DNA from 2 places in the Sporosarcina beigongshangi genome. Region 2 is predicted to be linked to the other one. Evidence: riboswitches for the same ligand, from Rfam matches in the RefSeq annotation. Region 2 holds a riboswitch; the other holds the start of a gene.

Region 1 (7,723 bases), on a different contig from region 2:
CATGATTAATGCCTCCAACGATTTTTTCTGACGATAGAAGTTCCACAGATTACTTGTCCTCATCACTTCGATATTCCAAAATATCTCCAGGCTGACAGTCTAAAGCCTTACAAATCGCCTCTAAAGTGGATAAACGAATTGCTTTTGCCTTGCCATTTTTTAATATAGAAATATTAGCCATCGTGATTCCGACCTTTTCTGTAAGTTCAGTTACGCTCATTTTCCTTTTAGCCAGCATCACGTCAATATTAATTATAATCGTCATATTATCACCTCAGACCGTTAAATCATTTTCTGATTTTATATGAATTGCTTCTTGCAAAAGTCTTTGAAGAACAGCGGCAAAGACAGCAATCACCATTGAAGCAAAAACAGGAACCATTCCAACTATGACTAAACCCGGTGCATCGTCTAGATCTGCAACGAGAAATACAAATGGCAGAATGATCATATACAATCCACTAATTGTCATTGCGCAGAATTTAATATTTTTGAGCGCTGTAACAGACAGCTCCGAGAAAGATTGGTTATTGTCAATATAATTTAACAGTTTAAAAGCCTGATACAATGCGATGAAAAACGGTATAGCCGAGACATACATACCTATTAAAATGGGATAGAGTATATGGGCATAATCCGGGTTTACTGGATTATTGGCGAGCTGATATACCCCAAATGTACACAGAGCAAGGACTGGCATTCCCATTAGAATAACAGCCGTCTTTAAAAATAGTGTTGACCCTCGTTTCATAAAAGCACCTCATTTAGTTATTGTAAAATTGATTCTAACACCGTATTTATCGTTTTGCAATAAATTACTATTGCGTATAGATGTATTATTATCGTTCGGAAAACGTTTTTTGATTTTAGATAAAGATAAAAGCATCCCACAATACAGTAGAATGCTCTATCACTTTAAATTATTTAATTGATTCATATTCACTGATTCAAATTGTGTGGAGACATACTGAAATCACTTTTTTAACCCAGCAGCATAGAAAGGACCGTTTAGTGTGATGGTCGATAAAATCCGTGCCATTTCTTGTGGTGATTCTTGACTGCCGCTATCTAGCCACTGTTGAATAACGCCTATGTGTGCCGAGGCGATATAGGAAACTAAATATTCACCAGGTACAAGTAAATTCTCCTTATTGAAAGTAGATATTTCATTGCCCTCAAATAGTATTCTCCACATTAAGCTTTTCAATTTCGTTTGAAAGGTAACATCTCCTCTTGTACCTAACAAGGCTCTCATAAGCTCCCTGTTGTCGTAAAGATACTCAAATATAGAAATTGCAGGAGTGAATGCATTAAAATCAGGTGTTTTGTTCATAGTAAAGCTTTCTAGCGCAACGGGTATTTTCTTTGTCACAATGCTCCTCATACCGTTCAGAATACTTTCCTGGCATTTATTCATCAAATCATTTTTGTCTACATAATGTGCATAAAAAGTACCTCTGTTGATCCTTGCTTTCGAAGCAATATCCTTCACCGTAATAGCCTCGAAGCCTTTCTCATCAATCAATTCTACGAGTGCGTGTCGTATCGCTTCTTTTGTGCGTATAACCCGTAAGTCTGTATATAATTCATCCAAGGTTCTGTCCTCCTTCATTTTATCCAACAGAAAATGCCGATATGTTGGATAAGCAACACAACTACTATTACTGATTCTTGTCTTACTTTTTATTTCTATCTATTCTATAGATAGAAGATAAACAACACGTTGTTTGTTACTGTACTAAATAAACGGGTATAAGTACATTACTTTCAGAAGGGGGTTTTTAAATGTCTGTATTACAGGTTCAAAATTTAACAAAAGACTATGGCCATAATCGAGGCGTATTCGATGTGTCATTTACTGTGAATAAAGGGGAAGTATATGGCTTTCTCGGACCTAATGGGGCAGGTAAAACAACTGCAATTCGTCATATTATGGGCTTTTCTAAACCGCAGAAGGGGCATACATTTGTCAATAACCTAGACAGTTGGGAGCATGCTGCTGACATTCAAAAAAATCTAGGTTATTTACCAGGGGAAATCGCGCTACCAGAATCACTCACGGGTACACAATTTATAAAAATGATGGCAGATTTACGAGGCATTAAGGATTTTACGCATACAGATTATTTAATTGACAAGTTTGAACTAGAACCAGCAGGGAAACTAAAACGTATGTCCTTGGGCATGAAGCGTAAGCTAGCAATCGTTACGGCTTTTATGCACGACCCAGCTGTACTTGTCTTGGATGAACCGACGAGTGGACTGGACCCAATCATGCAAACTGTTTTTATAGAATTTATTAAAGCAGAAAAAGAGCGTGGAAAAACAATCCTTATTTCCAGTCATATATTTAGTGAAATCGATGCTACATGTGACAGGATTTCGATTATTAAAGATGGACGATTAATATCATCATTTGTGGCGGATGATCTACGTTATAACGAACAAAAAGTATTTGAAATCGAATTTTTAAGTACTGAGGAATTCAATCGTTTTTATGAGGACATAGAAGCGAAGAAGGACCTACATGTGCTAGACGCCAATCATTTGAAGAAACAAGCGAAAATCCAAGTAGAGGACAATGATATCAATCATTTTATCAATCATATTTCTACATATGACTTAAAGTTCTTCTCTGAAATTAAATTCACGTTAGAAGATTACTTTATGAAGTTTTATGATCGCAACTTAGATACGGAGGAAGGTGCTAAGTAATATGTCGACTATTGAAATTAAAAACATGACAAAGGACTATGGAAATGGCAGAGGCATATTTGATATTAACCTTTCGATTGAAAAGGGTGAAGTTTTTGGCTTTGTAGGGACGAATGGGGCAGGTAAAACAACAGTTATCCGTCATATGATGGGGTTTCTACAACCACAAGCTGGATATTGTTTCATCAATGGGTTAGATAGCTGGAGGGATTCTGCAGAAACAAAGCAATACATTGGTTATATTCCTGGCGAAATTAATTTTCCAGATGCCAAAACGGGAACAGAATTCTTAAAATGGCAAGCCGAATTAATCGGATTAACAGATATGTCTTATGCAAATGAAATGATTGACAAGCTTCAACTCGATCCGACAGCAAATTTAAAACGAATGTCTAAAGGGATGAAGCAAAAGACAGCGATTGTAGCAGCTTTCATGGCTGATCCAGACATCTTAATCCTTGATGAGCCGACAACAGGACTAGACCCGTTAATGAGAGTTGAATTTGTCAATTTATTAAATGAGGAAAAGAAAAAAGGAAAAACCATTTTTATGTCGAGCCATATGTTTGAAGAGGTTGAGCATACTTGTGACAAAGTGGCGCTTATTAAAGAAGGGAAGATTATCGCGGTTAAACCAACAATCGAAGTGAAACACAACACAGATAAGGTATATAAAATTGCTTTTTCTACTTCACAAGACTATCAAAGGTTTTTATCCGAACCCTTCACTTTTATAGAAAAAAGAGAGGATCAGTATCAAATCACGGTTACTGTGAATGACCAGGATATCAATCCATTTTTACGGGTGTTAAAAGGATATCCTATTCAATTTATTACAGAGATCAAGTATACACTTGAAAAATACTTCAAAAGCCTATATTAAGAGAGGATGCTTGTCATGATGAATGCCACGATTTTTAAACAAACAGTGCGGGCTAATTACAAACTGTGGATTGTATTTACAGTCGTATTAAGTGTTTTAAATGCAGTGCTGATTGCCGTATTCGAACCTTCTACGCTAACAAATATGGCCGATATGGTCAAAGATACGCCGTTAGCAAGTCTGTTAGGTGATACAAGCTTTTTAGGGATGCTGACACAAACGTTTTATTCGATTCATGGTGTTATATTGCCTCTTATTTTTATAATTATGACTGCAAATAGTTTAGTTGCCTCCCAAGTAGACAAAGGATCGATGGCCTATTTGTTATCGACGCCAATTAAGAGAACGGCAGTCGTACGAACACAGGCATTGTACTTAATTGCAGCTGTTTTTACGATGTTTTTAATCGTGACGCTTGCGGGAATGGTAGCCATACACATTTCTCAAGGAGATTTGGGTACCTATTTGGTAGATTTTATAGCGCTGAATGCAGGCTTATTTCTTCTTATGTTTGCAACAAGTGGCATTTCTTTCATGTTCTCTTGTATTTTCAATTTATCTAAACATTCGCTGGCATTAGGTGCGGGTATTCCGGTTGCCTTCTTCTTATTTCACCTGATGGCACAGGTAAGTGATAGTTTGGAGGGATTCAAATATCTATCGTTGAATTCACTGTTTGACACAGCTGCTATTTTAAGTGGAGATAGTTATTGGTTGCCATTTACTATACTTGGGGTTGTGGGGATTGTTATTTATATCATTGGTATACGTGTTTTTAAGGGCAAGGACTTGCCTCTTTAATGAACATCAAGTGTTTACTTTCATATCAATGAAAAAGGCTATCCAAAAGTGTAATAAACTTTTGGATAGCCTTTTTAGAGTCGGACGGATGTCCTCTTTCAGAACCTTACAGCTGCTGCCATTTTTATCCGTCGTACTTTAATCCTGATTGAATTGAATAGGGCATGGTGTTTTTCTAAGTGTTTAGGTGAATGTGTCACCGTGATGATCAAACACTCACACTATCATAACTAGACAACGTACGTTGCAATGAATGGAGCTGTTCATCGTTCAATGGAATCATCGGCAAACGGACGCCGCCGACGGGGATTCCTTTTAGATTCAATGCCGCTTTTACTGGTGATGGATTTGGGGCGGCAAAAAGGGCTTTCATAATAGGCAACAATTTACGGTGGTCTGCAGCCGCCTCTTTGATATTGCCCATTTTGAAGTTTTTAATCATTGTTTGCATTTCATTTCCTACAACATGGGAGGAGACAGAAACAACGCCAGCTCCACCAATTGCTAATACCGGGATAGTTAGGCCGTCATCGCCGCTATACAAGGAAAATTCTGTTGGTGTTTGCTCGATGATTTCAGCCATTGCATCCAAATTACCGCTAGCTTCTTTAATCGCGACGATATTAGTGATTGCTGCGAGGCGTATGACTGTGTCGACATCGATGTTGACAACTGTTCGTCCCGGCACATTGTATAACATAATTGGTAAAGAAGTCGCCGCTGCAATCGTTTGGAAGTGTTGAAACAATCCTTCTTGGCATGGCTTATTATAGTAGGGAGCGACGAGCATAATCGCATCGACACCAACATCTTCTGCTAACATCGTCAGTTCAATCGATTCCCTTGTGCTGTTCGAGCCCGTTCCAGCGATTACCGGCACTCTGCCATCGACAACCTCCACTGTAAATTTGAATAATGCTATTTTCTCTTCCGTCGTTAACGTCGGGGACTCACCAGTCGTCCCTGACACCACTAAACTATCCGACCCATTGGCGATTAAATACTCAATCAAATTTTTGGTTGCTTCAAAATCAATGTCCCCATGTTCATTAAAAGGAGTTACCATCGCTGTTACAATTTGTCCGAAATTCATCATTCTCCACATCCTATTCATTTTTTATTATCTGAATTCAGCGGAAAACCTTTGCTGAATTCAGATAAAGCCTCCGGCGGATGTCACGGATTTTTAAGGAAGCTATTCGAGCGAGCTCGAAAAAAATCCGGACGCAATTACGCCAAGGCGTAATTGATAAATAAAAAATAAAATAGAGGGTGGAGGGCAATTTATCAGTAGACGCAAAAAAGCAACAACGAGGGCTCGTTGTTGCAGTGAAATAATGGATTATTTCTTTGCATAAGATAGCCCTCCATATAGTTTCCTATATGACAATCCTGCACTTATTCAACGCAGAACCAGCTTCGAGATAATGAGTGTCTCTCCACTTCGGCAAATCCCCCTTTCTACAATCTTCGTAGGATCTCATTATCCTCGGATTGTCTACTAATGGTTTTTGCGCCTCTATCCTTACTTCAAAGTTTCGAAATAAGTAATATTAAATTATTACCACCTTACACGGTATTCAGTACAATTGCAAGTTGAAAGTAAAGTGGAGTGTTTGGGCGGTATGATAAATCCTCGTTTAGCGCCTAACTGACGCTGCCATTCTTACATACGTATGGCGTCTGCCTCTGATAACGATTGAATAGGTCATGATGTTTTCTGGCACCGCGATTCCATAAAATCCTGTATCGCCGATATGGTAAATGTCTGCACCAGCCATTTTACTATTGAGTGCGATTTGACGAATTGTTGCCTCATCTGCTCCTTCTTGACTTGTGCCGATAGTGAGCATGGCTAACGCGCCTTTTGCGTGGACGAAGCGAACGTATTTTTCAGCTGTATCGACTGTGATTCCTGGCACAGTTCCCGGGGCAGGCATTAAAATAACATCAGCGCCTGCTTCGATAAAGCTTGAAAGAGTCGCCTCTGAAATAATGCCGCTACCTGTTTCGTTTGCGACACCAGCGCCATGCATTTTCCCAGCGATGATTAATCCTTCTTCACCAAAAATCTCCCGTGCCTTCTTAATGGCAACGACTGTTTCCTCGTTTGTCACTCCGGTTTTGGGATTCCCAGTTAAACAAATAAAATCAAAGCCTAGCTTTTTAGCTTCACGTAATGCTTCTTCGGTAGCTGTTCGCCCCTTTGAAACAGTATCTAGCTTTTCAATTTGTTCAGCGTTCAGATCAACGGGTTCTAAATTTAGACCGATAGGACGCCCTGTTAATTCTTTTACCTTTTGAATGATTGATTCATTCTCATCGCATTTGTATCCTTCAACGGCAGGGTTAAAAACGTCAAATAAATTCAATAATAGTAAATCCGCACCAAAGGAAGCAGCAAGTTCAGCATTTGTAATACCTGGATATAATGGTGCTACAGAAGTCATCGTCTCCGATAACATCACTCTTCCTTCACATGCGCGTATCGATTTCTTTAAGTCTTGGCCATTCATTTTTTGAAAATCGGAAGCGGTACAATCTAATAATCTTTTCACAGAAATTCCTCCATTTAATTAGTATTTTATCTTGTCACTTTCACTTTGAATTTATAGCGGTCAGCACGATAAAATGATTGTACAAACTCTAATGGACTATCATTTTCAACAAGACCTACTCGGGAAATATAGAGTACGGGATCACCCACTTTAATATGAAGAGCTTCTGCTTCACGCTTCTCGGCAACCATTGCTTCTACATCCTGTTGTGCGGACAATATACTCAAGTTAAGCTCACTTTCGACATATTGATAGATGGACTGTTCTGCAATTTCCTTTGTTAACCCTGGCACGAGGTCCACTGACGTATAAAATAGTTGTAAAGCAATTGGTAAATGGTCGGCTAAGCGCAATCTTTTGATTTCATAAATAGGTGATCCTTCTTTTAGCCCTAATTTTTGCGCTATCTCTTCGTTTGCTTCAATTTTGTTGAATGCTAATACCTTTGTGCCTGGTTCCATCCCTCGTGAACGCATATCCTCCGAAAAACTCGTTAAGTGATCTAAATTTTGCTCGAGCTTCTTCAATGCAACAAAGGTTCCTACTCCGCGTTTACGTTGCAGGTAGCCATCGTTTGTAAGATTAGTAATCGCTTGTCTTACTGTCATTCTACTCACTTCGTACTTCTCAGCAAATTCGCGCTCGGAGGGTATTAGATCTTCGGGATTTAGTTGCTTCGTGATTAATTCCTTTATTACTTGTTCCAATTGAGAATAAATTGGTATGGACGAGTTTTTGTTTATCATTCTGTAAATTCCCTTCATCC
Region 2 (7,723 bases):
CATGAAATTCGTGTTGTCGTTGACGTTTGGACACGCCTCTAGACAAACACCGCAAGTCATACATTTAGAAAGTTCATATGCCCATTGGCGCTTACGCTCAGGCATACGTGGACCTTCTCCAAGATCATACGTCCCATCAATTGGAACCCATGCCTTGATTTTCTTCAGAGAATCAAACATAAACTCTCTGTCGACAATCAAGTCACGAACGACTGGGAATGTCTTCATCGGTTCAAGTGTAATTGGCTGAGTCAATTTGTCAACAAGTGCTGTACACGATTGACGTGGACGGCCATTGATAACCATTGAACAAGCCCCACAAACCTCTTCCAGACAGTTCATGTCCCAGTTAATCGGAGTCGTTGCTTTACCTTCTTTATTGACCGGGTTACGACGAATTTCCATTAAAGCAGAAATAACGTTCATATTCGGTCTGTATTCCAACTCAAACTCTTCCCAATATCCAGCAGAATCAGCTGTATCCTGACGACGAACTTTAAATACTACTGTTTTCGTCGCAGTTAGTTGCTCGCTCATTTACGTCATTCTCCTTTCGTCGCGGAGTAGTCGCGTTTACGTGGCGCTACTAGGGACACATCAATCTCTTCATAGTGGAAGATTGGAGCAGATTGTCCGTCGAATTTCGCCATCGTTGTTTTCATGTATTTCTCGTCATCACGGTTCGGGAAATCTGGTTTGTAGTGAGCGCCACGGCTCTCATCACGGTTCAGTGCCCCTAGTGTAATAACACGTGCTAAGTACAACATGTTTTTCAACTGACGCGTAAATGTCGCACCCTGGTTAGACCATTGTTGCGTATCTGTCATGTTGATGTTTTCATAGCGCTCAAGAAGTTCTACGATTTTATCGTCCGTCTGTTGCAGTTTGTCGTTATAACGAACGACTGTTACGTTATCTGTCATCCATTCGCCAAGCTCTTTGTGAAGGACATAAGCGTTCTCTGTACCATTCATTTTAAGCGTGTCATCCCACTTCTGTTGCTCTTCTGCAACTGCTGCATCGAAAATAGTCGATGGAAGTTCTTCAGCAGTACGCTTCAAGCCTTTCATGTAATGAACTGCGTTTGGTCCTGCAACCATTCCGCCGTAAATTGCCGAAAGAAGCGAGTTCGCACCAAGACGGTTTGCACCGTGCTGTGAATAATCACATTCTCCAGCCGCAAACAGACCTGGAATGTTTGTCATTTGATCATAGTCAACCCATAATCCGCCCATTGAATAGTGAACAGCCGGGAAGATTTTCATCGGTAGTTTACGCGGGTCATCACCTGTGAATTTCTCATAGATTTCGATGATTCCACCAAGCTTAATATCAAGCTCTTTTGGATCCTTGTGTGAAAGGTCCAAGTACACCATGTTTTCACCATTGATACCTAGTTTTTGATTGACACAGACGTCAAAAATTTCACGTGTCGCAACGTCACGTGGTACGAGGTTTCCGTAAGCTGGATATTTTTCCTCTAGGAAGTACCAAGGCTTACCATCTTTATATGTCCAAACACGTCCACCCTCACCGCGTGCAGATTCACTCATAAGACGCAGTTTATCGTCCCCTGGGATTGCTGTTGGGTGAATTTGGATGAACTCACCGTTTGAGTAGTAAGCTCCTTGTTGATAAACGATAGAAGCCGCAGAGCCTGTATTGATAACAGAGTTTGTTGTTTTCCCGAAAATAATTCCAGGTCCACCTGTTGCCATAATAACCGCATCGCCTTTAAACGCTTTAATTTCCATCGTTTTAAGGTTTTGCGCTTTAATACCACGACAAACGCCGTCTTCATCTAGAACAACACCAAGGAATTCCCAGTGTTCATATTTCGTTACAAGACCAGCCACTTCATGGCTACGCACTTGCTCATCTAGTGCGTACAACAGCTGTTGTCCTGTTGTTGCACCCGCGAATGCAGTACGGTGGTGAAGTGTACCCCCGAAACGTCTGAAGTCCAATAATCCTTCAGGTGTACGGTTGAACATAACGCCCATCCGGTCTAATAAATGAATGATTCCTGGTGCCGCGTCCGTCATCGCCTTAACAGGTGGTTGGTTCGCGAGGAAGTCACCGCCATAGACAGTATCATCTAGATGGATATCAGGAGAGTCACCTTCCCCTTTCGTGTTTACTGCACCGTTAATGCCGCCTTGTGCACATACAGAGTGGGAACGTTTAACCGGGACAAGTGAAAACAGGTCAACCGGTGTGCCTTCCTCCGCTGCTTTAATGACTGCCATTAGGCCTGCAAGACCGCCGCCAACGACAATCAATCTGCTTTTTGCCATTATTGTTTCACTCCTCAAATTATCAGTGATCTCATTTTCAATCAATCATATTTCAAATCAATTACGCCTCGGCGTAATTGCGTCCAAATATTGAATTGCGCTTGCGCAATTAACTCCCTTCAAAATTTGTGACATCCGCCGGAGGCTTAACTTGAATTAGCAAGAACTTCTGCTAATTCAAGTTAAACAAATGCAAGTAGTGCTTGAACGCCAATTGTAGCCAACACTAGGAATACTACGATTGTAACGTATGTGACGATTGTTTGTGAACGTGGTGATTGTGCCAGCCCCCAAGTCACTAGGAATGACCAAAGACCGTTCGCCAAGTGGAACGTCGCCGCGATAACACCCGCGATGTAGAATGCCAACATGAATGGGTTGTCTAAGATGTTAGCCATCATATTGAAGTCTACCTCAGCACCCAATGCTTTCTGAATTCTTGTTTCATAGACGTGCCATGCGATAAAGATTACAAGGAATACACCCGTAACGCGTTGTAGCATGAACATCCAGTTACGGAAAGTCCCGTAGCGTTGTACGTTATTTTTTGCTGTGAAAGCTATGTACAGGCCGTAAAACGCATGGAACATAAGTGGGATGTAGATGATGAACCATTCTAAAAATAGAACGAATGGTAAGCTCCCCATGAAGTTAGATGCAGTGTTGAATGCTTCCTCGCCGCGTGTTGCAAAGTGGTTAATGACCAAGTGTTGGGCAACAAAAAGTCCAACCGGAATAATTCCGAGCAATGAATGAAGACGGCGCAAGTAAAAATCTGATTCTCTCGACAAGTCTTTTACCCTCCCTTATTACTGAGGTTACCAAATCAGTGTTGTCATCGTTTAGACACGAAGCAATCATTGACGGTTCCCCTCTTCGTGGTACAATATTAGAACATGTCCATTGTACTCCTCTGTTTTAAAGAGGTCAAGATGATGTGGTTTTTTGTTACGAACATATTACTTCTATATTAAAAGTATTTCACTTATTTTCATCCGAAAGGATTGCATAGACGATTGGAAAATAATACAAATCTTTCGCCGACTCATTTCGGCTATGACCTTTTACGCGACCATGTCTTACCTAGTATTTTAGGTACTCACCAAGGTGATATTCTTTATTGGGCAGGAAAAGAAGTCGCAAGGAAATTTCCTGTTTTTAGCGTTGAAGAGCTTCCAATGTTCTTTCAAGAGGCAGGATGGGGAATTCTTTCCCTCGAAAAAATGCAAAAAGATGAGGCCTTTTTCACAATGATTATGGGCGATGAGATAAATATCCAAGACAGATCTTTTCAACTAGAAGCAGGCTTTCTTGCAGAACAGTATCAGAAATTGAACGGACTTTTGACTGAATGCTACGGAGAAGCGCAACCCAAAAAAGGACGCGTTACATTCCAAGTGAAATGGGATACCAAAACTAAAATTGGCGTTTAAAAAGAGATGTAGCCGTGGTGGCTACATCTCTTTTTTTCATTTTCCTTTTACTGCATCTAATCCAAATTGTTCATGAAGGGCTGCTACAGCCTTCTCCATCTCAGGCTCTGGAATTACGACAGACACTTTAATTTCCGATGTACTGACCATTTTTATCGGAATGTCTACTTGGCGTAAAGTCTCAAATAGACTTGCCGCGACACCTGGGTTAGACACCATTCCACTGCCAACAATCGACACCTTCGCTAGACCTACTTCAAAATCGGCACGACTATAACCGAGTGCTTCTTTATTGGATTCTAATACATTAATCACTTCGGCAAAATCCTCTTTTTTGATAGAGAATGACACAGATGGTTGGACATCCTCTCTAATCGTCTGAACAATAATATCAACGTTGACATGGTGCTCCGCAAGAGCTGTGAATATATTGGCAAGTGAGCCATTGTATGGGACGTTGTACATCACTGTTATCCGAACGATATCTCGCTCAAAGGCGATGCCCCGCACAACTAAATTATTTTCCAAATCAATTTCCTCCTTGATAATCGTTCCTTCCCCCTCTATATGAGCCGGTCTAACACGCAAAGGCATTTGATGGTTTTTCGCAAATTCAACTGCTCGTGGATGAAGTACACCCGCCCCCAAATTCGCAATCTCCAGCATTTCATCATAGGATATTTCCTCAAGCTTTTGAGCTTGTTTAATGAGTCTTGGATCTGTCGTAAATACCCCTTCGACATCCGTGTAAATATCACAAATAGAAGCCCCCAGTGCAATAGCGATAGCAACTGCACTTGTATCGGAACCTCCGCGACCAAGCGTCGTTAATTCACCATGCATATCAGCTCCCTGGAAGCCTGTAATGACCGCGACGGTTCCCGAAGTTAGGGCAGCACTCACTCTATCTGCTTGTACCTGTTCAATGCGCGCATTGCCATGAACCGACTCCGTCAGGACACCTGCCTGCCATCCTGTATAAGAATGTGCCTCCACACCTTCTCCAGAAATCGCCATTGCAAGTAGGGATGCCGTCACTTGTTCGCCCGTTGCCAAAAGCATATCGAGCTCACGTCGACCTGCCGCCGAGTTCACTTCTTTCGCAAGCGATAGTAGCTCATCTGTCGTTTTCCCCATTGCCGAAACGATGACCGCAACTTGTTTGCCACTATTCACTTCCCTTACTACAAGCTGCGCCGCACGTGCGATTCTTTCCGGGTTCGCGACTGAAGTCCCCCCGAATTTCATTACGATTCGTTCCATTATCCATTCCTCCGTCTTTCTCCTGTATGCAAAAACGGCCCTCAATAAGTTGAGAGCCGGGTCCGATTGGAGACATCATTAAAGAGATGCTCCGTACGGATAGCTCTCCAGGTAGTCAATACCTGACAGACTCCCATTTCTTCAATGGAAATCCAGCCAAACAATCGTGACAGTCGATTTGTCCGCTTCGGCGAATACCCCTTTCAATTTCCTTCACCGAGCTGTCGCTCTCCGGAAATGTACTATTAGCATTCGCGCCTCTATCCTCACTTCATATATAATTGTAAGTGAAAAATTCAGTGCATTTACTTTATCATATTACTCTTTCTCTCGCAATGCCTCTTGACGAAAATACGCCTCAACTCCCTTAGCAACTGCCCCAGGCAAGCCCGCTTGCTGCAAAGCTTCTACAGAGGCTTCACGAATCTTTTTCACCGACTCAAAATGTTTCAACAACTGTTGCTTACGTTTCGGCCCCACACCCGGTAACCCGTCAAGCGCAGATGTTAATGAATTCGTTTCACGCCGTTGTCTGTGGAATGTAATGGCAAAACGGTGCACCTCATCTTGTATCCGCTGCAATAAATAAAAGGCTTCACTTGTTCTTTTTAACGGAATCATATCAATGGGATTGCCATACAACAATTGCGCCGTCTGGTGTTTATCATCTTTCGCCAGTCCCGCAATAGGAATGGAAAGTCCTAGCTCGTCCTCAATAATCTCTCGTGCCGCCTCCATATGCCCCTTCCCACCGTCAATGACGACTAAATCAGGTAACGGTAAGTCGTCCGTCAGCACACGGCTATAACGCCTTCTCACAACCTCTCGCATTGCACCATAATCATCATGCGCAGCAGCTGTTTTCGTTACATATTTGCGATAATCCTTGCGATTCGGTTTGCCATCGACAAATGACACCATCGCAGAAACAGGATCAGCCCCGTACGTATGGGAGTTATCAAAAGCCTCGATGCGAAGCGGTATCGTTATATTCATCGCCTCACCCAGTTCCTCGCACGCACCAATCGTTCGCTGTTCTTGCCTTTCCATCAGCTGAAACTTATCCTTCAATGACATTTCCGCATTTTTAATAGCAAGATCCACCAATGATTTCTTTTTCCCTCGTTGCGGAATAAATACATTGACGTTCAGAAGCTGACGAACCAATTCACTGTCAACCCCTTGAGATAATAAGATTTCCTTTGGTAGCAAATGCTCGGACTTCCCATAAAATTGTCCGATGAATGTCAGTAGCTCGTCTTCAGGGTCTTGGTAAAGCGGAAACAGCGACACATCCCTTTCAATCAATTTCCCCTGCCGTACAAAAAATACCTGAACACACATCCAGCCATTTTCAATTGCATAACCAAAAATATCACGATCCGTAAAATCATTCATTGTCATCGCTTGTTTTTCCATAACTGCTTCAATATTTGTAATTTGATCCCGATACTCTTTCGCACGCTCAAACTCCAAATTTTCCGCAGCGGAGGACATTTTTTCGGTCAATTCCTTCTTGACACTTTTATAGCCGCCATTTAGGAAACGACTAATGTCGTCCACCATTTCCTTATAAATCTCCTGATCAACTTCATTGACGCATGGGGCTAGACATTGACCGATATGATAGTACAAGCACACACGATCTGGCATCGTCTGACATTTTCGGTACGGATACAGTCGGTCTAATAACTTTTTCGTCTCCCCTGCTGCATAAGCATTCGGATACGGGCCAAAATATTTCCCTTTATCCTTCTTCACTTGCCGCGTAATGATTAATTTAGGATGGCGCTCGGTTGTAATTTTCAAGTAGGGATAGGTTTTATCGTCTTTCAACATAATATTGTATTTCGGGTCGTACTGTTTAATAAGATTCAATTCAAGCACAAGTGCCTCAATATTGGATGAGGTGACCATATACTCAAAATCCTCAATTTCACCTACGAGCCGCTGTGTTTTCCCATCATGACTGCCCGTGAAATAGCTACGCACCCGATTTTTTAATACTTTCGCTTTCCCAACATATATAACGGTTCCTTGCCGATCCTTCATAAAATAACAGCCCGGCAACTCGGGTAAAATCGCCAATTTCTGTTCAATCAATTCATTCATATCCGTCACCTACCTAAAAAAAACCGGGTACCAATGAAGGACCCGGTTATTCTATTGAATTAAGTTAAATTTGATTACGCGTGTTTTTCGATTAGTTCTGCAAGTGCTTCTTTCGGTTTGAAACCAACCACTTTGTCTACAATCTCGCCATCTTTAAATAGGATAAGCGTTGGGATAGACATAACACCGTAGTTACTTGCTGTTCCTTGATTGTCATCTACGTCTACTTTTACAATTTGTGCTTTGCCTTCAAAGTCGCCATCTAATTCTTCAAGAACAGGAGCGATCATTTTACAAGGTCCACACCAAGGTGCCCAAAAGTCAACAAGGACAAGTCCTTCTTTAATATTCTCCGCAAAGTTTTGATCCGTCGCATTAATAATTGCCATAATAACATTTCCTCCTTTATTAACTATGCTCGTAGTATATCATGCAGTTATTGCGCGGGCTAAATATATGCTTTGCTTGTTGCAATGTCATGAATTTTTTAATTTACTAAGTCCTGTTTTTACTTTACTGGGCAATTCGAGGAAAGGTTGAATATCTTGGACATATTCCAAAACACCTAAAAATTCCCCTTCCTCGTTACGTATTGCTTTATAAGTAAGATAAATGTAT

The links. A riboswitch is a leader RNA that binds a small molecule or an ion and turns the genes downstream of it on or off. The one in region 2 is predicted to bind lysine.
Region 1: another riboswitch for lysine. It lies ahead of dapA (4-hydroxy-tetrahydrodipicolinate synthase); the one in region 2 lies ahead of R2B77_RS01660 (aspartate kinase).

The regions. Positions count from the first base shown of each region.
Region 1 is NZ_JAWLIR010000006.1:26,366-34,088, forward strand. Features, by position in the region: gene R2B77_RS04505 (DUF817 domain-containing protein) at 1-3, opposite strand, end outside; gene R2B77_RS04510 (helix-turn-helix domain-containing protein) at 50-265, opposite strand; gene R2B77_RS04515 (DUF2975 domain-containing protein) at 275-751, opposite strand; gene R2B77_RS04520 (TetR/AcrR family transcriptional regulator) at 974-1,594, opposite strand; gene R2B77_RS04525 (ABC transporter ATP-binding protein) at 1,786-2,715, shown strand; gene R2B77_RS04530 (ABC transporter ATP-binding protein) at 2,717-3,598, shown strand; gene R2B77_RS04535 (ABC transporter permease) at 3,614-4,399, shown strand; gene dapA (4-hydroxy-tetrahydrodipicolinate synthase) at 4,608-5,492, opposite strand; lysine riboswitch at 5,752-5,929, opposite strand; gene R2B77_RS04545 (DUF7916 family protein) at 6,040-6,957, opposite strand; gene R2B77_RS04550 (GntR family transcriptional regulator) at 6,984-7,703, opposite strand.
Region 2 is NZ_JAWLIR010000002.1:222,653-230,375, forward strand. Features, by position in the region: gene sdhB (succinate dehydrogenase iron-sulfur subunit) at 1-537, opposite strand, end outside; gene sdhA (succinate dehydrogenase flavoprotein subunit) at 543-2,297, opposite strand; gene R2B77_RS01650 (succinate dehydrogenase cytochrome b558 subunit) at 2,480-3,088, opposite strand; gene R2B77_RS01655 (YslB family protein) at 3,314-3,730, shown strand; gene R2B77_RS01660 (aspartate kinase) at 3,767-4,993, opposite strand; lysine riboswitch at 5,086-5,264, opposite strand; gene uvrC (excinuclease ABC subunit UvrC) at 5,312-7,105, opposite strand; gene trxA (thioredoxin) at 7,180-7,494, opposite strand; gene R2B77_RS01675 (DUF438 domain-containing protein) at 7,582-7,723, opposite strand, start outside.